Regions from separate parts of the Pseudomonas vanderleydeniana genome, predicted to be linked through region 2. Evidence: predicted binding sites of a transcription regulator. Region 2 holds the regulator's gene; each other region holds the start of a gene.
The links. The regulator FliA, encoded in region 2, starts transcription of late flagellar genes. The targets are predictions, from matches to a motif close to CTAAAGTTTNNNNNNNNNNNGCCGNTAA.
Positions count from the first base shown of each region.

Region 1: motA (flagellar motor stator protein MotA) is a predicted target of FliA. The motif match lies at 3,148-3,175, and genes of this name have one in related genera.
Region 3: HU752_RS01665 (methyl-accepting chemotaxis protein) is a predicted target of FliA. The motif match lies at 2,229-2,256, and genes of this name have one in related genera.
Region 4: HU752_RS23750 (methyl-accepting chemotaxis protein) is a predicted target of FliA. The motif match lies at 1,554-1,581, and genes of this name have one in related genera.

Region 1 is NZ_CP077093.1:807,889-813,771, forward strand. It holds gene asd (archaetidylserine decarboxylase) at 1-617, opposite strand, end outside; gene HU752_RS03555 (rhodanese-like domain-containing protein) at 636-1,451, opposite strand; gene HU752_RS03560 (HDOD domain-containing protein) at 1,495-3,036, opposite strand; gene motA (flagellar motor stator protein MotA) at 3,243-4,094, shown strand; gene motB (flagellar motor protein MotB) at 4,098-5,138, shown strand; gene rsgA (small ribosomal subunit biogenesis GTPase RsgA) at 5,190-5,883, opposite strand, start outside.
Region 2 is NZ_CP077093.1:2,041,181-2,047,063, forward strand. It holds gene flhA (flagellar biosynthesis protein FlhA) at 1-16, shown strand, start outside; gene flhF (flagellar biosynthesis GTPase FlhF) at 28-1,356, shown strand; gene fleN (flagellar synthesis regulator FleN) at 1,478-2,311, shown strand; gene fliA (RNA polymerase sigma factor FliA) at 2,308-3,048, shown strand; gene HU752_RS09245 (chemotaxis response regulator CheY) at 3,240-3,611, shown strand; gene HU752_RS09250 (protein phosphatase CheZ) at 3,634-4,422, shown strand; gene HU752_RS09255 (chemotaxis protein CheA) at 4,437-5,883, shown strand, end outside.
Region 3 is NZ_CP077093.1:355,807-361,689, reverse strand. It holds gene HU752_RS01670 (SRPBCC family protein) at 1-69, shown strand, start outside; gene HU752_RS01665 (methyl-accepting chemotaxis protein) at 232-2,112, opposite strand; rRNA gene rrf (5S ribosomal RNA) at 2,428-2,543, opposite strand; rRNA gene rrf (5S ribosomal RNA) at 2,651-2,766, opposite strand; rRNA gene HU752_RS01650 (23S ribosomal RNA) at 2,915-5,798, opposite strand.
Region 4 is NZ_CP077093.1:5,328,501-5,334,383, forward strand. It holds gene acnA (aconitate hydratase AcnA) at 1-486, shown strand, start outside; gene HU752_RS23745 (CPBP family intramembrane glutamic endopeptidase) at 607-1,398, shown strand; gene HU752_RS23750 (methyl-accepting chemotaxis protein) at 1,611-3,176, shown strand; gene HU752_RS23755 (hypothetical protein) at 4,005-5,363, shown strand; gene HU752_RS23760 (autotransporter outer membrane beta-barrel domain-containing protein) at 5,431-5,883, opposite strand, start outside.

The DNA of each region.
Region 1 (5,883 bases), 1.2 Mb from region 2:
ACGATCATCGCGCCGACCAGCACGACGGCCATCGGCCCGCGCTCGGTGTCGAACAGGCAGACGACCCGCTCGTTGCGGGCGAACAGTTCCGGAACGTTCTCGGCGGTGGTCTGGTTGACCGAGAACAGGCGGCCCGGCACGTAGACCATCTCGCGCAAGGTGCCAGCCAGTGGCATGTGCACCCGGTGGTAGTCCTTGGGCGACAGGTAGATGGTGGCGAACTCGCCGCCCATGAATGGCGCGGCGAGCGCGGCATCACCGCCCAGCAGTTCGAGGGCGCTGAAGCTGTGGCCCTTGGCCTGGAAGATCCGGCCATGTTCGATCGGACCGAGCTGGCTGACCGCACCGTCGGCCGGGCAGAGGATCGCGCCCGGCGTCGGGTCGAGGGGGCGGGCACCGTCTTTCAAGGCGCGGGTGAAGAAGGCGTTGAAGTGCTCGTAGGCGGTCAGGTCCTCGACCAGTGCCTGGGACATGTCCACCTGGTAGCGCTTGGCGAACCAGGCGGTGAAGGCGTTCTTGAACCAGCGCACGCGGCATTCGGCAATGCAGCCGGCCAGGCGCGACAGCAGGTGATGGGGCAGCAGGTACTGGCTGAGGATGAACAAACTCTTTTTCATCGAGGGTCCTTGTGAATCTCAAATCTCTACAGGGGTGTCGGGGTGGTTGCCCCATTCGCCCCAGGAGCCGGCGTAGCCCTTGACGCGCGGATAACCGAGCGCCTTGGCCACCAGATAGGTGAAGCCGGAACGGTGGTGGGTCTGGCAATGGGTGATCACTTCCTTGTCGGGAGTGATGCCCAGGCTGTCGAGAATCGCTGGCATGTCCTTGCGGATGCGCAGGCTGCGCTCCTTGTCCATGCCGGCGGTCCATTCGAAGTTGACCGCGCCGGGGATGTGCCCACCCTTGGCGGCCAGGACCTTCTCGCCCGAGTACTCCAGCGGGCCACGGGCGTCCCAGATTGCCAGGTCGGCTGCGCCCAGGCGTGATTGCAGGTAGTCGCGGGTGGCGGTCGGTGCCTCGTGCAGGGTCAGGGCGACCGGTCCGCCGGCTGCCGCCGGGCTGTCTTCGGACAGTGGCAGGTCTTCGTCCAGCCACGCCAGCAGGCCGCCGTCGAGGTAGTGGTAGCGAGTATGGCCGATGACGTCCAGCAGCCAGATGAAGCGACCGGCCCAACCGCCGCCTTCGTCGTCATAGACCACATAGACCGCGTCCGGGTTGTGCCCCAGTTCGCCGAACAGGGCTTGCAGCGCCTCTTTTGGTGGCATCAGGCCCGGAGCCGGAGGCTGGCCCAGCTGGGTGCGCTTGGGGTCGACGAAGCGGGCGCCGGGAATGTGCCCTGCGCTGTAGCGGGCGCTGCTGGTCAGGTCCACCAGGATCAGGCCGGGGGTGTCGAGGCGCGGCAGCAGGTCGCTGGGCTCGATTACCAGTGGCAAGCCGGAGAAGTCAGGCATGTGGGGTCTCCTGGACGCAAAGGGGAGGATTGTAGCGCAAGCTTCAGGCGCTGCGGTTGGTAAAGGCGTGCAGCGCCTTCTCGATGCATTGCACGGTCTTGCCGAAGGCCTGCACGGTGATTTCCGAAAACGGTACGCCTTCCTGGTCGCCCAGGATCACCATCACCACGCGGCCGTTGTTGCTCAGTGAGCGCAGCAGCAGGTGCTCGCCAGGCAGAAACTGGGCCCGCAGGCTGTTGGGCAGCAGGGCGAGGAACTGCGGAGCGTTTTCCGGCGACAGGCGAAGCTGCGTCGGCTGGCTCATCAGGCGCTGCAGGAGCGTGCTCTGGGCCACCTGGAGGGTCAGGTGGCTCGATTCCGCAGGCAGGCCGGCGGTCTGGTGGACTCGCAGGGCGCTGCGGCTACGGTCGGTCATCAGGATCATCACCCGGCGCAGGCCACAGGCCGCCAGGGCATCGCGGGCCACGGTGGTCAGGTGCATGGCATTGGTGAAACGGCTGGGGGTGGCCAGCAACTGGGCGCAGTGCTTGCGCCAGGCGCCCATCGCCTCGGCGGTCGGGGCGGCGGCGGGCTGCTGGTCGGCGTGAGTGCGGCGCGCATGCCAGGGCCAGATCAGGGCTTCGGCGGGGTGCCACAGGTCCTGCATCGAATGCTGGTTGGCGCTCTGGGCCGCCTGCTGGTGGATCTGCTGCTGCAACTCGCTCATCGGTTGCTGCAGGTACAGGCTCGACAGGTACTGCCAGCGCAGGCAGTGCGGACTGTCCCAGGCCTGCTGTGCCGCCACGGCCAGGCCGTTGGCCAGCAGCACGGTGTTGGCGGGCTGGTTCAGCCAGCGCTGCAGCTCCGGGTCGGCATCCAGTTGCTGTTGCTGATGCAGCGGGTTTTCGCTGTCGCGGGCAATGCGCAATGCCCGGACCAGGGTTTTGCTTTCATTCAGCAACAATTGATAGCCCTGGGTCACCCACATCGGCAGGCGCCAGAACTCCGCCATGGCCAGGCACAGTTCCAGCAGGCGAACACCGAACAGCTCCCGTTCGACCTTGGCGGCAGGCTCGTGCTTGTGCAGGACGCGCAGCTCCCAGGCTTCGAGCAGCTTGGGATGGGTCAGCGCCAGTGGCCACAGCGGTGCGAGGAACAGCAGGCTGCCCCAGTGGATGTCCTGCCAGAGCCGGGCCAGGCGTGCGGCGAACAGGCCGTTGGCCTGCTGGCTGGCGTGCTGGCTGATCAGTTGCAACTGCCGCAGGGCGATCGGGATGTCTTCCGGCAGCCGCGCGGGCAGGCGTTCGAGCAGTTCCCCGGTGCGCTTGAGGCCGAGACGATTGATGGCGACCTCGAGGTTCTCGGCCGGCTCCGTCATGCTGCCCTGGGTGTGGTGGTTGGCTTCGCAGATCACGCTCAGCGCCAGGGCTGGGCTATCCTGCATGAGCTCGGCGATATCGCGTAGCGAGCTGCGGCTGTCGGCAATGGCCCGGCAGACGCGGTCATGACTGTCCTGCGGGACAGGCAGGCGTACGCCCTGCAGCAGCTTGGTCCAGCCTTGCAGGGTTTTCGGTCTTGCACTGGACACAGCCGTTTCATTCGTCATGATTGAACGCGATCATCATCGTAGGTGCGCCCGGGTGGGCCTGGTGGCGCCGCGCAGGCCCTGCTGCCGAGGCCATGCACTGCCGGTTTTCTGGCTTTTCGCCTGAACTGGCTATAGTCTGGCGCAGTTTCGCCGATAAGTAGAAGAAGAGATTTACTAACTTCCGAATATGACCTTGAACCCGACTCAACAAGTACTCTCATTCTATGGCTAAAATCATCGGCATCATTGTCGTATTCGCGAGCGTGCTCGGCGGGTACGTGCTCTCCCACGGCAAGATCGCCGCGCTCATCCAGCCTTTCGAGGTGATGATCATCGGCGGTGCGGCGTTGGGTGCTTTCCTGCAGTCCAACCCGGGCTACATGACCATGCACGTGGTCAAGAAAGCCCTGAGCATGTTCGGTTCGCGCTTCAGCCACGCTTTCTACATGGAAGTGCTGGGGCTGATCTACGAGATCCTCAACAAGAGCCGCCGCGAGGGCATGATGGCGATCGAGGGCGACATCGAGGATGCCGCCGCCAGCCCGATTTTCGCCAAGTACCCGGCGGTCCTGAAGGATGAGCGCATGACCGCGTTCATCTGCGATTACCTGCGCATCATGTCCTCCGGCAACATGGCTCCCCATGAGCTGGAAGGCCTGTTCGACATGGAGCTGCTGAGCATGAAGGAAGAGCTCGAGCATCCCTCCCATGCCGTGACCGGTATTGCCGACGGCATGCCCGGTTTCGGTATCGTCGCGGCGGTACTGGGTATCGTGGTAACCATGGCGTCTTTGGGCGACGGCGACCAGAAGTCCATCGGTCTGCACGTGGGTGCGGCACTGGTCGGTACCTTCTTCGGTATTCTCGCGGCCTACGGTTTCTTCGGTCCACTGGCGCAGTGCCTGGCCCATGATGCCAAGGAAGAGGTGAACGTCTACGAGGCGATCAAGGCTTCCCTGGTCGCCTCGGCCTCCGGCATGCCACCGTCGCTGGCCGTGGAGTTCGGGCGCAAGGTGCTCTATCCGAAGCACCGGCCGAGCTTCGCCGAGCTGGAACAAGCGGTTCGCGGTCGCTGAGTCATGGAGAATAATCAGCCGATCATCATCAAGCGCGTCAAGCGCTTTGGCGGCGGGCACCACGGCGGTGCCTGGAAAATCGCCTTTGCCGACTTCGCAACGGCGATGATGGCGTTCTTCCTGGTGTTGTGGCTGATGTCCACCGCGACCCCGGAACAGAAGATCGCCATCGCCGGCTACTTCAAGGATCCGATCGGTTTCTCCGAGAGCGGCACGCCCTACATTATCGACCTGGGTGGTTCACCGACGCTGGCACCGGACAAGACGCTCAATCCGGAAGTGAAGTCCCAGCCACAGCCGGACAAGGTCACGGTCGACACCGACCAGGTCGAAGGCATGGCCGAGCAGGTCGAGAAGGAGCGCCTGGAGCTGCTGCTGCAGGAGTTGCAGAACAAGGTCGATGAAAGTCCGCAGTTGCAGAAGTTCAAGGACCAGATCCTGTTCGAGATCACCCCGGACGGCCTGCGCATCCAGATCATGGACGCGGAGAACCGGCCGATGTTCGACTCCGGCAGTGCGCGCCTGAAGCCTTACTTCGAGGACATCCTGCTGGCGATGGCCGACACCATCAAGGCGGTGCCGAACAAGGTCAGCATCAGCGGCCATACCGATGCCAAGCCATACTCGGGCACCGGCGACTTCGGCAACTGGGAGCTGTCGGCCAACCGCGCCAACGCCGCACGCCGGGCCCTGGTGGCTGGTAGCTATCCGGACTCGCAAGTGGCGCGGGTGGTCGGTTATGCCTCCTCGGCACTGTTCGACAAGGCCGATCCGTTCAACCCGGTCAACCGCCGTATCGACATCGTCGTGCTGACCAAGAAGGCCCAGAAAGCCATCGAGGGTGAGCAGGGTGCGGATGAAGCCAAGCCGGATGGCGCGGCCCCAGGTGCGCCGGGGGCCTCGAATGCGGCTCCGGCCGACCCGAATGCGTTGCCGGCGGACAAGCAGCCACTGCCGGCCCATGAGGTTCGGCAGCGCTTGAACATCTTCGAGGATGGCGTGTTGAAGATGGACGAGACCGGCAAGCCCAAGACCGGCTCCTGAGCCAGACGAAAAGGCCGCGATGATCGCGGCCTTTTCGTGTTCGTCAGTTGTTCAGTAGGTATCTTGCGGCAGGCTGGCGATGATCGAGCGGTAGCTGTTCATCCGCTGCTGCTGGATGCGCCCGTCTTCCAGGGCCTTGAGCAGGGCGCAGCCGGGCTCGCGGTCGTGCTTGCAGTCGCGGAAGCGGCAGGTGCCGATCAGGTCATTGAATTCGATGAAGCCGGCCTCGACGTCGGCGCGGCTGACATGGCCCAGGCCGAATTCGCGAATCCCCGGCGAGTCGATCAGTTCACCACCGCCCGGGAAGTGGAACAGGCGCGCGGTGGTGGTGGTGTGGGTGCCCTGGCCGGACAGCTCGGAGAGCGGACCCACACGAGTTTCCACCTCGGGCAGCAGGCTGTTGACCAGCGACGACTTGCCAACCCCGGATTGGCCGACGAACACACTGATGCGCCCGTCCAGCTGCTGTTGAAGCTGCTCCATGCCATTGCCGTGATGAGCCGAGACCTCCAGCAGCGGGTAACCCAGTTGCCGATAGACCGCCAGCAGGGCATTGAGGGCCGGTGCGTTGTGCTCGTCGATCAGGTCGAACTTGTTCAACAGCAGCAGCGGACGGATACCGGCGTGTTCGGCGGCCACCAGGTAGCGGTCGATCAGGTTGGCATGGGGCTCGGGCAGCGGCGCGAAGACGATCACGATCATGTCGACGTTGGCGGCCACCGGCTTGAGCTGGCCGCGGCTGTCC
Region 2 (5,883 bases):
AGGGCCCAACGGCTGAGGTAGTGGGTTATGCAAGTTAAGCGTTTTTTCGCCGCCGATATGCGTCAGGCCATGAAGCTGGTTCGTGACGAATTGGGCTCGGACGCGGCCATCATCGGCAACCGCCGGATCGCTGGCGGTGTCGAGCTGACGGCTGCGTTGGACTACAAGCTCTCGGCCCTGGCACCACGGGTGCCGAACATGGAGCTTGAGGACGAGCTGCGCAAGACCCAGTCGCGTATCGTCACCGCCCAGGCCGAGCTGAGCCTGCGCAGTGAGGGTGAAAACGATGGCAATACCAATCGCCAGCTGTTCGCCGGCTTGCCGCTGACCGCGGCCGAGCCACTGATCGAACCGACCTTCGACGAACCTCGTCGTCCTGCCCCGGCCCCGGTTGCGGCGGCCCCGGCGGTGGACCAGCGGGTCTTCGACTCGATGCGCTCGGAACTCAACGGTCTGCGTGAACTGCTGGAAGTGCAGCTCGGCTCGCTGGCCTGGAACCAGTTGCAGGGTCGCCAGCCGGAGCAGGCCAACCTCTGGCGGCGCCTGCAGCGCATCGGCCTGTCCGGTCCGCTGTCGCGCGACCTGCTGGCGCTGATCACCGATATCCAGGAGCCTCGCCAGGCCTGGCGCATGCTGCTGGCGCACCTGGCCCGGATGATCGTCACCCCGGAGGTCGAACCGCTCGAAGAGGGTGGGGTGATTGCCATGGTCGGCCCGGCCGGCATGGGCAAGACCACCACGCTGGCCAAGCTGGCCGCGCGCTACGTGCTCAAGTACGGCGCACAGAACATTGCACTGGTCAGCATGGACAGCTTCCGCATCGGTGCACAGGAACAGCTCAAGACGCTGGGGCGGATTCTCAACGTCTCGGTGACCCATGTCGATCCTGGTCAATCCCTGGCCCAGGCCCTCGATCCGCTGCTGCGCAAGCGCGTGGTGCTGATCGATACCGCTGGCCTGCAGGCCAGTGACCCGGCCTTGCGCATGCAGCTGGAAAGCCTGGCCGGCCGCGGGATCAAGGCGAAGAATTACCTGGTGCTGGCGACCACCAGCCAGAAGCAGGTGCTCACCGCCGCCTACCACAGCTACAAGCGCTGTGGCCTGGCCGGATGCATCCTGACCAAGCTGGACGAGACGGCAAGCCTCGGCGAAGTGTTGAGCCTGGCCATCAGCCATGAACTGCCGGTGGCCTACCTGACCGATGGCCCACGCATCCCGGACGATCTGCATTTGCCTCGTCGCCACCAGTTGGTGAGCCGCGCGGTCAGCGTGCAAATGCAGGAAGAACCCAGCGAAGAGGCCATGGCCGATATGTTCGCTGACATCTACCACAGCCCCTCCAAGCGAGTGGGGTGAGGTAACCATGAAGACGTTGCAACGCATCTACATCGATGGTCTGCCAGGCATTAGTTTCCTTCGGGAGCGCGCAGCCAGTTATGTGGCCTTCCGTCTACGCGAGACAAGGTAAGAAGAGAACATGGGTAGCATGCATCCCGTACAGGTGATTGCGGTGACCGGCGGCAAGGGTGGCGTCGGGAAGACTAACGTGTCAGTGAACTTGTCCCTGGCCCTGGCCGAGCTGGGCCGGCGCGTCATGCTGCTGGACGCCGACCTGGGCCTGGCGAATGTCGACGTTCTGCTGGGGCTGACCCCGAAGCGGACCCTGGCCGATGTGATCGAAGGGCGCTGCGAGCTGCGCGATGTGCTGCTGCAGGGTCCTGGCGGAATCCGTATCGTGCCGGCGGCGTCCGGCACCCAGACCATGGTCAACCTGAATCCGGCCCAGCATGCCGGCCTGATCCAGGCATTCAGCGATATCGGCGACAACCTCGACGTGCTGGTGATCGACACCGCCGCGGGTATTGGTGACTCGGTAGTCAGCTTCGTGCGTGCGGCCCAGGAAGTGCTGCTGGTGGTCTGCGACGAACCGACTTCGATCACCGACGCCTATGCGCTGATCAAGCTGCTCAACCGCGACTACGGCATGAACCGTTTTCGCGTGCTGGCCAACATGGCCCAGAGCCCGCAGGAAGGCCGCAACCTGTTCGCCAAGTTGACCAAGGTCACGGACCGCTTCCTTGACGTGGCCCTACAATACGTCGGCGCCGTTCCCTACGATGAATGCGTTCGCAAGGCCGTGCAAAAGCAGCGTGCGGTCTACGAGGCATTCCCGCGTTCGAAATGTGCTCTGGCGTTCAAGGCCATCGCGCAGAAGGTCGACACCTGGCCGTTGCCCGCCAACCCACGTGGGCACCTGGAATTTTTCGTCGAACGTCTGGTACTTCAAACGAGTGCGGGACCCGTGCTATGACTGCAAGTGGCTATCGCATGTATTCCAAATCGTCGCGTGACAGCCAGTATGAACTGATCGAGCGCTACGCACCGCTGGTCAAGCGTATCGCCTATCACCTGCTGGCCAGGCTGCCGGCCAGTGTCCAGGTCGAGGATCTGATCCAGGCCGGGATGATCGGCCTGCTCGAAGTCTCGACCAAATACGACTCGGGCAAGGGTGCGAGTTTCGAGACCTATGCCGGTATCCGCATCCGTGGCGCGATGCTCGATGAGGTCCGCAAGGGCGACTGGGCACCCCGTTCGGTACACCGCAACACCCGCATGGTCAGCGACGCAATCCGGGCAATTGAAGCGAAAACCGGTCGCGACGCTAAAGATCATGAAGTTGCAGCCGAACTCCAGTTGAGTCTCGATGATTATTACGGGATTTTGAACGATACCTTGGGCAGCCGCCTGTTCAGTTTCGACGACCTGTTGCAGGACGGCGAGCATGAAGGGTTGCATGAGGATGGCGCGAGCGCTCATCTCGAACCGTCGCGCGATCTGGAGGATGAGCGCTTCCAGGCCGCACTGGCGGACGCGATTGCCAATTTGCCGGAGCGTGAGCGGCTGGTGTTGTCGCTGTACTACGACGAGGAGCTGAACCTCAAGGAAATCGGTGAGGTCCTGGGGGTCAGCGAGTCACGGGTCAGCCAGTTGCATAGCCAGTGCGCAGCCCGTTTGCGGGGGCGTTTGGGAGAGTGGCGAGCGCGTTGACGGGGCAGTGTGTGGGGACACTGCGAACGAGACCGATGCAGCGTGTGACGGTGTATCGGCGGCTCGGCCGGTTGTGGTTTCCATGCAGTAGGGTACAGAGCCTTGTCGAGTGTTGTGCCGAATTGATTTAACAGCGCGTCCAGGTGCTGAAACGCGTTTAAGACTGCTTGGAGGTCGAATTGAACAAGAACATGAAAATCCTCATCGTTGATGACTTTTCAACGATGCGGCGGATCATCAAGAACCTGTTGCGTGACCTCGGGTTCACCAACACTGTCGAGGCCGATGACGGTACTACCGCCATTCCGGTTCTGAACAGTGGCAGCATCGACTTTCTGGTCACCGACTGGAACATGCCCGGCATGACCGGCATCGATCTGCTGCGCCACGTACGTGCCGACGAGAAGCTCAAGCACCTGCCGGTCCTGATGGTGACGGCCGAGGCCAAGCGCGAGCAGATCATCGAGGCCGCACAGGCCGGTGTGAACGGCTATGTGGTCAAACCATTCACGGCCCAGGCGTTGAAAGAGAAGATCGAGAAGATCTTCGAACGCATCGGTTGATGAAGTCCGCCACGGGGGCGCTATGGAGCACTACGAATCCTCTCTGGGCGATTTTGAATCGACCCTGAAAAAACATGCTCGTGAGCTGGTCGAAAGCCTTGAGAAAGGCCGCTTCGGCGACGCCGTGCAAATGATCCATGAGCTGAACCAGGCCCGTGACCGCGGCTTGTACCTGGAAGTCGGCAAGCTGACCCGCGAGCTGCACAGTGCGATCGTCAATTTCCAGATCGATCCCACCATGCCGCAGGCCGAGGAAGTTTCGCAGATCACCGATGCCACCGAGCGCCTGTCCTATGTGGTCAGGCTCACCGAGGCCGCGGCCAACCGCACCATGGACCTGGTGGAGAGTGCGACCCCCCGGATCAATGGCCTGAATGACGAGGCCAAGGCGCTGAGCGCCGACTGGGGACGGTTCATGCGGCGCGAGGTCGGTGCCGAGGAATTCCGTGCCCTGGCCCGGCGTGTCGACAGTTTCCTGACGCGTAGCGAGCAGGAAACCCAGGCCGTTTCGAGCGAACTCAACGATATCCTGTTGGCCCAGGATTATCAGGACCTGACCGGCCAGGTGATCAAGCGTGTCACGCAGATGGTCACCGAGGTCGAGAGCAACCTGCTCAAGCTGGTGTTGATGGCCAGCCATGTGGATCGCTTTGCCGGCATCGAACATGACCGTGAAGCGATCCTTGCGCAAAAAGATCCACAAAAACAAATGGAAAAGGGTGAAGGTCCGCAGATTCATGCCGATAAACGTGAAGACGTTGTGTCCGGCCAGGACGATGTCGACGATTTGCTTTCCAGCCTTGGATTCTAGGAGCACCCATACACATGAGCTTCGGCGCCGATGAAGAGATCCTTCAGGATTTCCTGGTTGAGGCCGGCGAGATTCTTGAGCAACTGTCCGAACAACTGGTCGAGCTGGAAAGCCGACCGGACGATGCTGACCTGCTCAATGCCATTTTTCGCGGTTTTCACACTGTAAAAGGGGGCGCCGGCTTCCTCCAGCTCAACGAGCTGGTGGAGTGCTGTCACATCGCCGAGAACGTGTTCGACATCCTGCGCAAGGGTGAGCGTCGCGTTGACGCCGAGCTGATGGACGTGGTCCTGGAAGCGCTCGACGCGGTCAACGGCATGTTTGGCCAGGTCCGTGAGCGCAGCGCGATCACCCCGGCGACGCCGGAGCTGCTGGCAGCCCTGTCGCGCCTGGCCGAGCCCGCCGGAGCCGAATCCGCGCCGGCGCCGGTGGCCGAGGTTGCCGCACCTGAGCCCGAGCCGGAACCGGTGGTCGAGCCTGTGGCTGAAACCCCGTCCGGTGATATTACCGACAATGAATTCGAACAGTTGCTCGACTCGCTCGGGGGTGCCGAGGCGCCTGCGCCAGCCGCCGAAGGCGAGGCCGAGAGCGATGAAATTACCGATGCCGAGTTCGAGTCGCTGCTCGACCAGCTGCACGGCAAGGGCCAGTTCGCGCCCGATGCCGTAGCCGCTTCGGCCCAGGCACCGGCTGGCGATGCCGCCGCCGAACAGCCTGACAATGGCGACATTACCGACGACGAATTTGAAGCCCTGCTCGATCAGTTGCACGGCAAGGGGACCTTCAAGGTCGAAGGCATCGATACTGCAGCTGCCGCCGCCCAGGCTGCGGAAGTGACAGGAGCCTCCGGCAGTGACCTGATCACCGACCAGGAATTCGAATCCCTGCTCGACGAACTGCATGGCAAGGGCAAGTTCACCGACGTGGCAGCGACGGCGACCGCCGCTGCTCCCGTGGCGGCCAAGCCTGCTGCCGCCGCTCCGGCCGCCGCACCGGCGGCCAAGGCGCCAGCCGCCGCTGCCGCAACACCCGCGCCAGCTGCCAAGGCGGCGCCAGCTCCGGCCGCCGCGTCGGCGCCTGCTGCACCGGCTCCGGCCCGCGCGCCAGCGCCAGCCGCGGGAGGCGCTGGCGACAAGCCAGCGGCCAGCGAAGCGGAAACCACCGTGCGGGTCGATACCGCGCGCCTGGACGAGATCATGAACATGGTCGGCGAACTGGTGCTGGTGCGTAACCGCCTGGTCCGCCTGGGCCTGAACAGCGGCGACGAAGCCATGTCCAAGGCGGTGTCCAACCTCGACGTGGTGACTGCCGACCTGCAGACCGCGGTGATGAAGACCCGCATGCAGCCGATCAAGAAAGTCTTCGGCCGCTTCCCGCGCCTGGTTCGCGACCTGGCCCGGCAGTTGAAGAAAGAGATCAATCTGGAACTGGTGGGTGAGGAAACCGACCTCGACAAGAACC
Region 3 (5,883 bases), 1.7 Mb from region 2:
GGGTTCCGGCGCTTCATCCAAGAGTTCGCCGATGAGGCGATGGCGAATGTGCGGACGTTGTTGAGTTGAAGGAGAGGGCGGTACGGTGGTTCACGCGCAAGCCCGGCTCCTACACTTTGGCGTCATTCAGCAACGCTGCATACGACACAAGTCTGTAGGAGCCGGGCTTGCCCGCGAACAGACCCTCTGAGACACCGCCCCAGCAACCTCGCCGGGGGGATGTCTCAGCCCTCAGATCTTGAAGCTGTCGACCAGCTGCTTCAGGCGACCCGCCTGCTGCGACAGGGCATCGCAATCCTTCAGCGTTTCGTTGAGATTGGCCACGCCCTGCTGGTTCAGCAGGTTGATCTGGCTGATGTCCATGTTGAGGGCTTCCACCACCGCCGTCTGCTCTTCGGTGGCGGCCGCGACCGACTGGTTCATGCCATCGATCTCGCCGATCCGCTGGGTCACGCTGACCAGGCGCGCACCGGCCTGGTTGGCGACCTCGACGCTTTCCTCGCTGGAGACCTGGCTGGCGTTCATGGTCGTCACCGCCTCGCGGGAGCCAACCTGCAGCGAGGTGATCATCTTGTGGATCTCTTCCGCCGACTCCTGGGTACGGTGCGCCAGGTTGCGGACTTCGTCGGCGACCACGGCGAAACCACGCCCGGCTTCACCCGCACGGGCCGCCTCGATGGCGGCGTTGAGGGCCAGCAGGTTGGTCTGCTGGGAGATGCCCTTGATCACATCGAGGATGTGCCCGATGTTGTCGGTGCTGGCGTTCAGGGTCTCGATCTGGGTGCAGGACAGGCTGATCTTCTGCGACAGCTCGGTCATGGCCTGGATGGTCCGCTCTACCACCTGGCGACCATCATCGGCCTGCTCGCTGGCGCCACTGGCGTGCTCCGAGGCATCGGCGGCGTTGCGGGCGATTTCCTGGGTGGCGGCACCCAACTGGTTGATCGCGGCGGCGACGCTGTTGGTCCGCGCACTCTGCTCGTCCGAGCCGATGATCGAGGCGTTCGACGAGTTCATCACCCGCTGGGACAGGTCGTGCACCTGGCGCGTGGCCGAGGACACTTCGGCGATCGAGGCATGAATCCGCTCGACGAACTGGTTGAAGGAACCCGCCAGCTCGCCGAACTCGTCCTTGTGAACGATGTGCAGGCGACGGGTCAGGTCGCCCTCGCCCTGGGCGATATCCTGCATGGCGCGGCCCATGGTGGTCAGCGGACGCATCAGCACCTGGATCAGCAGGGTCAGCAGCACGGCGATGGCGGCCACGGCGATGAACATCGCGATCAGCGCCGAGGTGCGGAACTTGCTCAGTGGCGCATAGGCCTTGTCCTTGTCGATGGACAGGCCGATGTACCAGTCAGCCGATGGCAGGCCGACCACCGGGGTGAACGACAGGATACGTTCCTGGCCGTTCAGGGTGACTTCCTGGATGCCCTTGGCGATGCGCGGGGCGGAACCCGGATAGATGTCCTTCAGGTTCTTCATCACCTGGTCCTTGTCCGGGCTGACGATCACCTGGCCATCACCGCTGACCAGGAAGGCCTGGCCGATCCCGCCGAAGTCCACCGAGTTGATGATCTTCACCAGGGTTTCCAGGCTCAGGTCGCCACCGACCACACCGAGCAGCTGACCGCTGCTCTTCACCGGCATGGCGATGGTCACCACCAGGCCACCGACCGAAGCCATGTAGGGTGGGGTGAGCATGGTCTTGTCAGCCGCCACGGCGGCCTTGTACCAGGGACGCTGGCGTGGGTCGTAGCCATCCGGCATCTTCGCGTCGGGACGCTGGGTGAAGGTGCCATCGGTCTGGCCGACGTAGGTGAACTGGAAGTTCGAGGTGAAGGCCGGCTGGTCCACCAGGCCCGGGTAATCGGCCTTGCTGCCCTGGTGGGCAATGTTCTGGGCGAGGTTCTCCAGTACCAGGATTCGCCCGCTCAGCCAGTTCTGCACGCTGCTCGCGGTCAGGTCGCCCGCCTGCTGGACCGAGGATTCGAGGTTCTGTCGAATGGTGCTGCGTTGCAGGTAGTCGTTGTAGAAGGTGAACAGCGCAAACGCCAGAACCACGACACCGGAGGCGGCCAGTAGAATTTTATGGCTGAATTTCAGGTTCATTTCACGGAGCTTCTCATGCCGAAGGTTGGGGGTGCGTACACGATGCGACAGTCCTTCATGCAACTGGTATGACCGTCCATGGGTGCTCCACTTTGGTGCACGCACGACTCATCCTCTTGTCGGCACCATCGGCGGAAAACTTAATGGCCTTCTCGCAAATGTCGCGGTTCGCCGACGAGAGGGTGAGATCCCGTGCTGATCTTGTGCGCCTAGCTCAGGGCAAAATACGGGGGACAGGCGGGAGATGTCCAGAGAGGACAGGCCTGAAAGACAAAACCCCTACCTGCCTGCGCAGATAGGGGTTTCGGAATTCAATCTTGACGATGACCTACTCTCACATGGGGAAACCCCACACTACCATCGGCGATGCATCGTTTCACTTCTGAGTTCGGGATGGGATCAGGTGGTTCCAATGCTCTATGGTCGTCAAGAAATTCTGTAGCCAGCTCGTTGCCTGGGCAACGCTCCAGCGAAATGAGGAACTTCTATAAAAAGACAAAACCCCAACTGCTTTCGCAATTGGGGTTTCGGAATTTAATCTTGACGATGACCTACTCTCACATGGGGAAACCCCACACTACCATCGGCGATGCATCGTTTCACTTCTGAGTTCGGGATGGGATCAGGTGGTTCCAATGCTCTATGGTCGTCAAGAAATTCTGTAGCCGGCTCGTTGTTTGGGCAACGCTCCAGCGAATCGGGTATGTGACAGTCTTCGGTGCTTTGTGCGTGGCAAACTTTCGGTTCACTTCGTCTTCATACACCGCAATCTGCTTCGTTTCGCAAATTGCTTGGGTGTTATATGGTCAAGCCTCACGGGCAATTAGTATGGGTTAGCTCAACGCCTCACAGCGCTTACACACCCCACCTATCAACGTCGTAGTCTTCGACGGCCCTTCAGGAACTCAAGGTTCCAGTGAGATCTCATCTTGAGGCAAGTTTCCCGCTTAGATGCTTTCAGCGGTTATCTTTTCCGAACATAGCTACCCGGCAATGCCACTGGCGTGACAACCGAACACCAGAGGTTCGTCCACTCCGGTCCTCTCGTACTAGGAGCAGCCCCTCTCAAATCTCAAACGTCCACGGCAGATAGGGACCGAACTGTCTCACGACGTTCTAAACCCAGCTCGCGTACCACTTTAAATGGCGAACAGCCATACCCTTGGGACCGGCTTCAGCCCCAGGATGTGATGAGCCGACATCGAGGTGCCAAACACCGCCGTCGATATGAACTCTTGGGCGGTATCAGCCTGTTATCCCCGGAGTACCTTTTATCCGTTGAGCGATGGCCCTTCCATACAGAACCACCGGATCACTAAGACCTACTTTCGTACCTGCTCGACGTGTCTGTCTCGCAGTCAAGCGCGCTTTTGCCTTTATACTCTGCGACCGATTTCCGACCGGTCTGAGCGCACCTTCGTACTCCTCCGTTACTCTTTAGGAGGAGACCGCCCCAGTCAAACTACCCACCATACACTGTCCTCGATCCGGATAACGGACCTGAGTTAGAACCTCAAAGTTGCCAGGGTGGTATTTCAAGAATGGCTCCACGCAAACTGGCGTTCACGCTTCAAAGCCTCCCACCTATCCTACACAAGCAAATTCAAAGTCCAGTGCAAAGCTATAGTAAAGGTTCACGGGGTCTTTCCGTCTAGCCGCGGATACACTGCATCTTCACAGCGATTTCAATTTCACTGAGTCTCTCGGGTGGAGACAGCGCCGCCATCGTTACGCCATTCGTGCAGGTCGGAACTTACCCGACAAGGAATTTCGCTACCTTAGGACCGTTATAGTTACGGCCGCCGTTTACCGGGGCTTCGATCAAGAGCTTCGCTTTCGCTAACCCCATCAATTAACCTTCCGGCACCGGGCAGGCGTCACACCCTATACGTCCACTTTCGTGTTTGCAGAGTGCTGTGTTTTTAATAAACAGTCGCAGCGGCCTGGTATCTTCGACCGGCATGGGCTTACGGAGCAAGTCCTTCACCCTCACCGGCGCACCTTCTCCCGAAGTTACGGTGCCATTTTGCCTAGTTCCTTCACCCGAGTTCTCTCAAGCGCCTTGGTATTCTCTACCTAACCACCTGTGTCGGTTTGGGGTACGGTTCCTGGTTATCTGAAGCTTAGAAGCTTTTCTTGGAAGCATGGCATCAACCACTTCGCGTCCTAAAGGACACTCGTCATCAGCTCTCGGCCTTAAGATCCCGGATTTACCTAAGATCTCAGCCTACCACCTTAAACTTGGACAACCAACGCCAAGCTGGCCTAGCCTTCTCCGTCCCTCCATCGCAATAACCAGAAGTACAGGAATATTAACCTGTTTTCCATCGACTACGCTTTTCAGCCTCGCCTTAGGGACCGACTAACCCTGCGTCGATTAACGTTGCGCAGGAAACCTTGGTCTTTCGGCGTGGGTGTTTTTCACACCCATTGTCGTTACTCATGTCAGCATTCGCACTTCTGATACCTCCAGCAAGCTTCTCAACTCACCTTCAGGCTTACAGAACGCTCCTCTACCGCATCACTTACGTGATACCCGTAGCTTCGGTGCATGGTTTGAGCCCCGTTACATCTTCCGCGCAGGCCGACTCGACTAGTGAGCTATTACGCTTTCTTTAAAGGGTGGCTGCTTCTAAGCCAACCTCCTAGCTGTCTAAGCCTTCCCACATCGTTTCCCACTTAACCATGACTTTGGGACCTTAGCTGACGGTCTGGGTTGTTTCCCTTTTCACGACGGACGTTAGCACCCGCCGTGTGTCTCCCACGCTCGGCACTTCCAGGTATTCGGAGTTTGCATCGGTTTGGTAAGTCGGGATGACCCCTAGCCGAAACAGTGCTCTACCCCTGGTGATACGTGAGGCGCTACCTAAATAGCTTTCGAGGAGAACCAGCTATCTCCGAGCTTGATTAGCCTTTCACTCCGATCCACAGGTCATCCGCTAACTTTTCAACGGTAGTCGGTTCGGTCCTCCAGTCAGTGTTACCTAACCTTCAACCTGCCCATGGATAGATCGCCCGGTTTCGGGTCTATACCCAGCGACTAAGCGCCCTATTAAGACTCGCTTTCGCTACGCCTCCCTATTCGGTTAAGCTCGCCACTGAATATAAGTCGCTGACCCATTATACAAAAGGTACGCAGTCACAGAACAAAGTCTGCTCCCACTGCTTGTACGCATACGGTTTCAGGATCTATTTCACTCCCCTCTCCGGGGTTCTTTTCGCCTTTCCCTCACGGTACTAGTTCACTATCGGTCAGTCAGTAGTATTTAGCCTTGGAGGATGGTCCCCCCATATTCAGACAAGGTTTCTCGTGCCCCGTCCTACTCGATTTCATGACTAAGAGACTTTCGCGTACAGGGCTATCACCCACTATGGCCGCACTTTCCAGAGCGTTCCGCTAATCTCAAAGCCACTTAAGGGCTGGTCCCCGTTCGCTCGCCACTACTAAGGGAATCTCGGTTGATTTCTTTTCCTCAGGGTACTTAGATGTTTCAGTTCCCCTGGTTCGCCTCTTGTACCTATGTATTCAGTACAAGATAACCAGCTTATGCTGGTTGGGTTCCCCCATTCAGAGATCTCCGGATCAAAGTCTGTTTGCCGACTCCCCGAAGCTTATCGCAGGCTACCACGTCTTTCATCGCCTCTGACTGCCAAGGCATCCACCGTATGCGCTTCTTCACTTGACCATATAACCCCAAGCAATCTGGTTATACTATGAAGACGACATTCGCCGAAAATTTGCCGCTCAATTAAGAGTACTCACAAATTTTA
Region 4 (5,883 bases), 3.3 Mb from region 2:
GAGGAAGGCGGCAATACCCTGCACGTGCCCTCGGGGGAAAAGCTGGCGATCTACGATGCTGCCATGCGCTACCAGGCAGAAGGCACGCCCCTGGTGGTGATCGCCGGCCAGGAGTACGGCACCGGCTCCAGCCGCGACTGGGCCGCCAAGGGCACCAACCTGTTGGGGGTCAGGGCCGTGATCGCCGAGAGTTTCGAGCGTATCCACCGTTCCAACCTGGTGGGCATGGGTGTGCTGCCGCTGCAGTTCCCGGCCGGACAGAACCGCAAGAGCCTGCAACTGACCGGCAAGGAGACCCTGGACATCGAGGGCCTGGGCGGCGTCGAACTGCAACCGCGGATGAAGCTCACCCTGGTCATCAAGGATGAGCAGGGCAACTCACGCAAGGTCGAGGTGCTGTGCCGCATCGATACGCTCAATGAGGTCGAGTACTTCAAGTCGGGGGGCATCCTGCATTATGTGCTGCGACAACTGATCGCCGCCTGAGGACAGCGACGGCAACATCTGGAAAAACACTGGCCTGGCCAGTGTTTTTTCATTGGTCAGGGAGACTGGGGGTCGGGTTATCATGCACCGCCCTGACCGCCTGTATAGACAAGGAGTTGCATGTCCGCCCTGCCCTGGCCTTATCTGGCCCTGCTTTCCCTGGGTTATGCGCTGGCCTTGAGTGTCGGCCAACTGGGCCTGCCCAGCCTGTTCGCCTTCGCCCTGCTGCTGGTCAGTGCCGCCGCCGCCCTGCAGCCCCGCAGCCGCGTGGGTCGTTATCTGGGCCACGGCCTGTTCGTGCTGACGGCCATTGCCCTGGCCCTGCACTGGCTGCCGGGCTTCCAGAACGGCCGGGTGATCGCCGCCACGCGCCTGACTGCCGATGCCGTGCCCTTCACGATGTACCTCAATCTGGACAAGCCGCTGATCGGCTTCTGGCTGCTGCTGGTCTGTCCCTGGCTGGTCAACCGCCACTCACCGGGGCGCGTGCTGGTCAGCGCCACCAGCGCCTGGGCCATGACCGCGCTGCTCGCCCTGGGCAGCGCCTGCCTGTTGGGCATCGTCGACTGGGCGCCGAAATGGCCCGAACAGAGCGGGTGGTGGCTGTTGAACAACCTGCTGCTGGTGAGCCTGGTCGAAGAGGTGCTGTTCCGGGGTTACATTCAGGGCGGCCTGAGCCGCTGCCTCCGGTCATTGCCACGGGGGCAAACCCTGGCCTTGCTGGGCGCCTCGCTGACCTTCGGGCTGGCGCACGTCGGTGCGGGCTGGCAGTGGGTGCTGCTGGCGACACTGGCCGGTGTCGGCTATGGTCTGGCCTATCGCTTCGGCGGACTGGCCGCGGCCATCCTGGCCCATGTCGCGCTTAATACCGTGCACTTCGTATTCTTTACTTATCCGATGTTGCAACCGTGATAACAAGAACGAAAGTACCAACTGGTACTTTTGTTCTATAAAAGCCGGGCGAGCGGCTGAACTCGTTAATTTCCGGCGTGTTCGACTCGTATTCAAGGACGAGTGCGAGTACGCAAGAGCCAAATATGAAACGGTCATGAAAGTTGAAAAATATATTTAACATTTCCCCTGTCATGCCGAAAACCTGTCAAAGCCTTGCGGATTGAAAAACCATGCGTAATAACCAACCCATTACCCAACGTGAACGCACCTTTCCCGCTCAGCAACGGTTGATTTCCACTACCAATGCCAAAGGCGTGATCACCTACTGCAACGACGCCTTCGTCGAAATCAGTGGGTTCTCCCGTGACGAACTGATCGGTTCCCCGCACAACCTGGTGCGGCATCCGGACGTTCCGACGGCGGTGTTTGCGCACATGTGGAACACTCTGAAACAAGGCCTGCCATGGATGGGCATTGTCAAGAATCGCTGCAAGAGCGGTGACCATTACTGGGTCAACGCCTATGTCACCCCCGTCTTTGAAGGCAGCCAGGTGGTTGGCTACGAATCGGTGCGGGTCAAGCCGACCGCCGAGCAGGTCCGCCGGGCCGAGGCGCTGTACCAGCGCATCAACCAGGGCAAGACAGCGATTCCGCGCCGGGACAAGTGGCTGCCGATCGTGCAGGACTGGCTGCCGTTCATCCTGGTCAGCCAGGTCAGTTTCCTGATCGGCGTCTGGCTCAATTCCCACTGGGGCTTCGGCCTCGCCGCCCTGGTGTCGGTACCGCTCGGCCTGCTTGGCCTGAGCTGGCAGCAACGTGGCCTCAAGCGCCTGCTGCGCCTGGCCGAGCAGACCACCTCGGACCCGCTGATCGCCCAGATGTACACCGACAGCCGCGGTGCCCAGGCCCGCCTGGAGATGTCGATCCTCAGCCAGGAAGCGCGCCTGAAAACCTGCCTGACCCGTCTGCAGGATACCGCCGAGCACCTCAACGCCCAGGCCCGGCAGTCCGACGACCTGGCGCAGAAGAGCTCCAGCGGCCTCGACCGCCAGCGCCAGGAAACCGAACAGGTGGCGACCGCCGTCAACCAGATGGCGGCCACCACCCAGGAAGTCGCCAGCCATGTCCAGCGCACGGCCGACGCCACCCAGGAAGCCAACCGCCTGACCAGCCGCGGCCGCGACATTGCCGGGGAAACCCGCGAAGCCATCGAGCGACTGTCGGTGGTGGTCGGTGAAACCGGCGGTACCGTGACCCAACTGGCCAAGGACAGCGACGAGATCGGTGGCGTGGTCGATGTGATCAAGGGTATCGCCGACCAGACCAACCTGCTGGCGCTGAACGCCGCCATCGAAGCGGCACGCGCCGGGGAGATGGGCCGTGGCTTCGCGGTGGTCGCCGACGAGGTGCGCCAACTGGCGCAACGCACCAGCGAGTCCACCGGACAGATCCATGCGCTGATCGCCAAGCTGCAGCAGACCGCCAACAACGCCGTGCAAACCATGGACGCTGGCCATCGCCAGGCCCAGGAAGGCGTGGCACGGGTGCTGGAGGCCGACGCGGCGCTGGTGGGTATCAGCGAGGCAGTGGCCAACATCACCGACATGACCACCCAGATCGCCGCCGCCACTGAAGAGCAGAGCTCGGTGGCCGAGGAGATCAGCCGCAACATCAGCACCATCGCGCAACTGGCGGACCAGACCTCGGAGCAGGCGCACAACTCGGCGCAACTGAGCGAGGAACTGACCCACACGGCGCATACGCAATACTCGCTGGTGGAGCGTTTCAACCGCTGAGTTCAACGCGCGTAGAACAAACCCGATGACCGCCAGGCATCGGGTTTTTTATTGCCTGAAAAACAAACTTTTCCTGCTTGAAAGTAAGAAGTTTCCGCAAAAAATAAAACTTTAAACTTACAGAAAACAAGAACAACAAACAAAAAACCCAAAGCTCTTGACAACACCCGAGACTTAATATTCGTTGAGTACTTGGCAATATATCGCACAGTCAGCAAACACCCATTCAGACTTGAATGCCTTACTTGCCAAGAACACACGCATCGGCGCATAACTCTCAAAAACCTGTAACGCGTCTGATCGTGGGAAATGCCTGACAACACTCAATCAGATAAAAGGATTATCCTAATGAAGGACTTGGAGATTCAAAAACCGCAAACTTCACTACAAGCCCCCGTCGTTGCAGTAGCGGCTCCAGAGGATGGCCTGCTGCAGGTTGCCGCACTGAGCCAACCTCTGGAAGTCACCATCACCCTGTGGAATTACCTTCAACCGGAAGAAACCTGTCAGTTGCTCTGGAATGGCGAGCTGGTAGGAACGCCCGTATCCATGGAGCCTTACCAGACTGGCGATCAAATTACATTACTCTTGCCGGAACAGTTACTATCGACAGAAGGTAAAAACAATCTGCAATACATCGCCGTCAACACCATCAATGCAGAATCGACTCTCTCGTACCCTACACAATTGATTATCGACCGCACCCCTGCTGGAGGTCAGCTACTTGCCGCCGTGATACTTCCGAGTATAGCCCTCGACGGCCTGACCAACAGCGAGTTGGTCGAGTTGGGAAACCAACTCACCGCCATTATCCCAGGCTACTTCGACATGAAATGGGGTGATGTCATACAAAGTTACTGGGGCGAACACGCGGGCCCCTCGCATACGGTCCAGGCCGATGAAGTGGGCACCGACAAGGTCCGGCTCAGCGTCGACCGCAACTTCCTCGAACAACTGGGCCATGGCGAATTCGCCGTCAGCTACAGCGTTCGAGACCGGGCCGGCAATATCTCGGTGCGTTCGCAGCCGGTGACGCTCAAACTGCAACTGCAGCACTTGCCGGCCAACCTGGCAGCCCCCGTGCCCCTGAAGATCGAGAATGGCCAGGTGCATGACCTGCACGCACGCCTGGGCGTAAAGATCGCCGTACCCACCTACGACCACGTTGCCATCGGTGACGAAATCCGCGTGCTGTGGAACGGTGAACCGGTCGGCGGCAAACGGATGATCAGTGCCCATGAACTGGGCAAGCCATTGCTGCTCAACGTCATGGTCACCTACCTGTCCATCTCCCGCCACGGCGATGGCCCAGCCCGGGTCAACTACCAGGTCTGCCGCAACGGCGAGATCTTCGTCTCCCCGGACCTGGCACTCGACGTTTTTTTGCAACTGCCCGGCCCCCAGGACCCGACTCCAAAGACCCTGGTCAACGAGGCCCTGGCCGTACCGGTGGTCAAGAGCAAGAACCCGACAGCCCAGAGCATGGACAACTACCTGGACGAAGACAGCGCGCACCTGTCCGCCGACGTCGTCATCGGCTGGCGCGACGCCTTCCGGGCCGGTGACCGGATCAACCTGTTCTGGGGCAAGGCGCAGCAGCCCCTGGTTCGTCCGATCAACCAGCAGGACGTCGACAGCGGCTGCTACCTGGTGATCAACGTGCCGAACAGCCTGATCGTCGAGCAGGGCTGCGGGGTGGATATCCGCGTGCAGTACACCGTGACCCGCGAAGACAATCCCAACACGTCCTACTCCCCCAAGCAGTTGGTCGCGGTGATCTTCCAGATCCAGTTGCCAGGCGGCGAGGAAGGGCTGATGGAGCCGGTGTTCAGTGGCGCCAGCGTGCTCAACGTGGTCGACCCGCGCAAGGACCCGGAAGGCACGGTGGTACACATCGCCCCGTACCGCAACATGAAAGAGGGTGACCGCATCCTCCTGCGTTTCTGCGGCTTCGATGCCCTCACGGGCGGCAACCCGATCGACAAGGCCAGCTACAGCAGCGAGCACGTGGTCACTGCTCGCGACCTGCGCTACGGCTACCGCTTCCGGGTACCACTGGCCCGCCTGATGGCGGTCGAGCACGGACGCGGTCGGGCCCATTACGAGGTCAGCAACAACCTGGGACGCTCCACCTCGCTGCCAGCGGACGTCTATATCTCGTCCCGGACTCCGGTCAAGGTACGCTGATCGTCACCCATGAAAAAACCCTCGACGAGGAATCGTCGAGGGTTTTGTCGAGGGATTGGCAGAACCGTCAGAAAGCGTAGCGCAGCCCGATGTTCACACCCCAGGGTTGCTCGATATGTTCACCCTTCATGTAGTCGAAATGGGCATGCACCTGCGTGCTCTTCGACAGCGCTGCCGAAACACCCGCCCCCAGCTCGGCACGACTGCCAAAAAGGCTGTTGTCGAACGAGATATCGTTGATCTTCACCGTGTTGTCACTGCGGGAAAACTCATGAACCAGTGCCGCCCTGAGGTAAGGCTGCAACAAGCCGCCATCCGCCAATTGCAGGTTGCGCCCCAAGGTCGCCCCGGCCTTGCCGAGCACAGACTGGGTATGGTCGTTCCGCGCACTGAGACCGTTGTCCAGGGTGTAGCGCCCTCCCCTGACGGTCACTGCCGACAACTGTGCGTAAGGCTCCACGAACACATCAGGCGTCAAGCCGATATGCTTGCCGAACTCCAGGGAACCGCCATAGGCGAA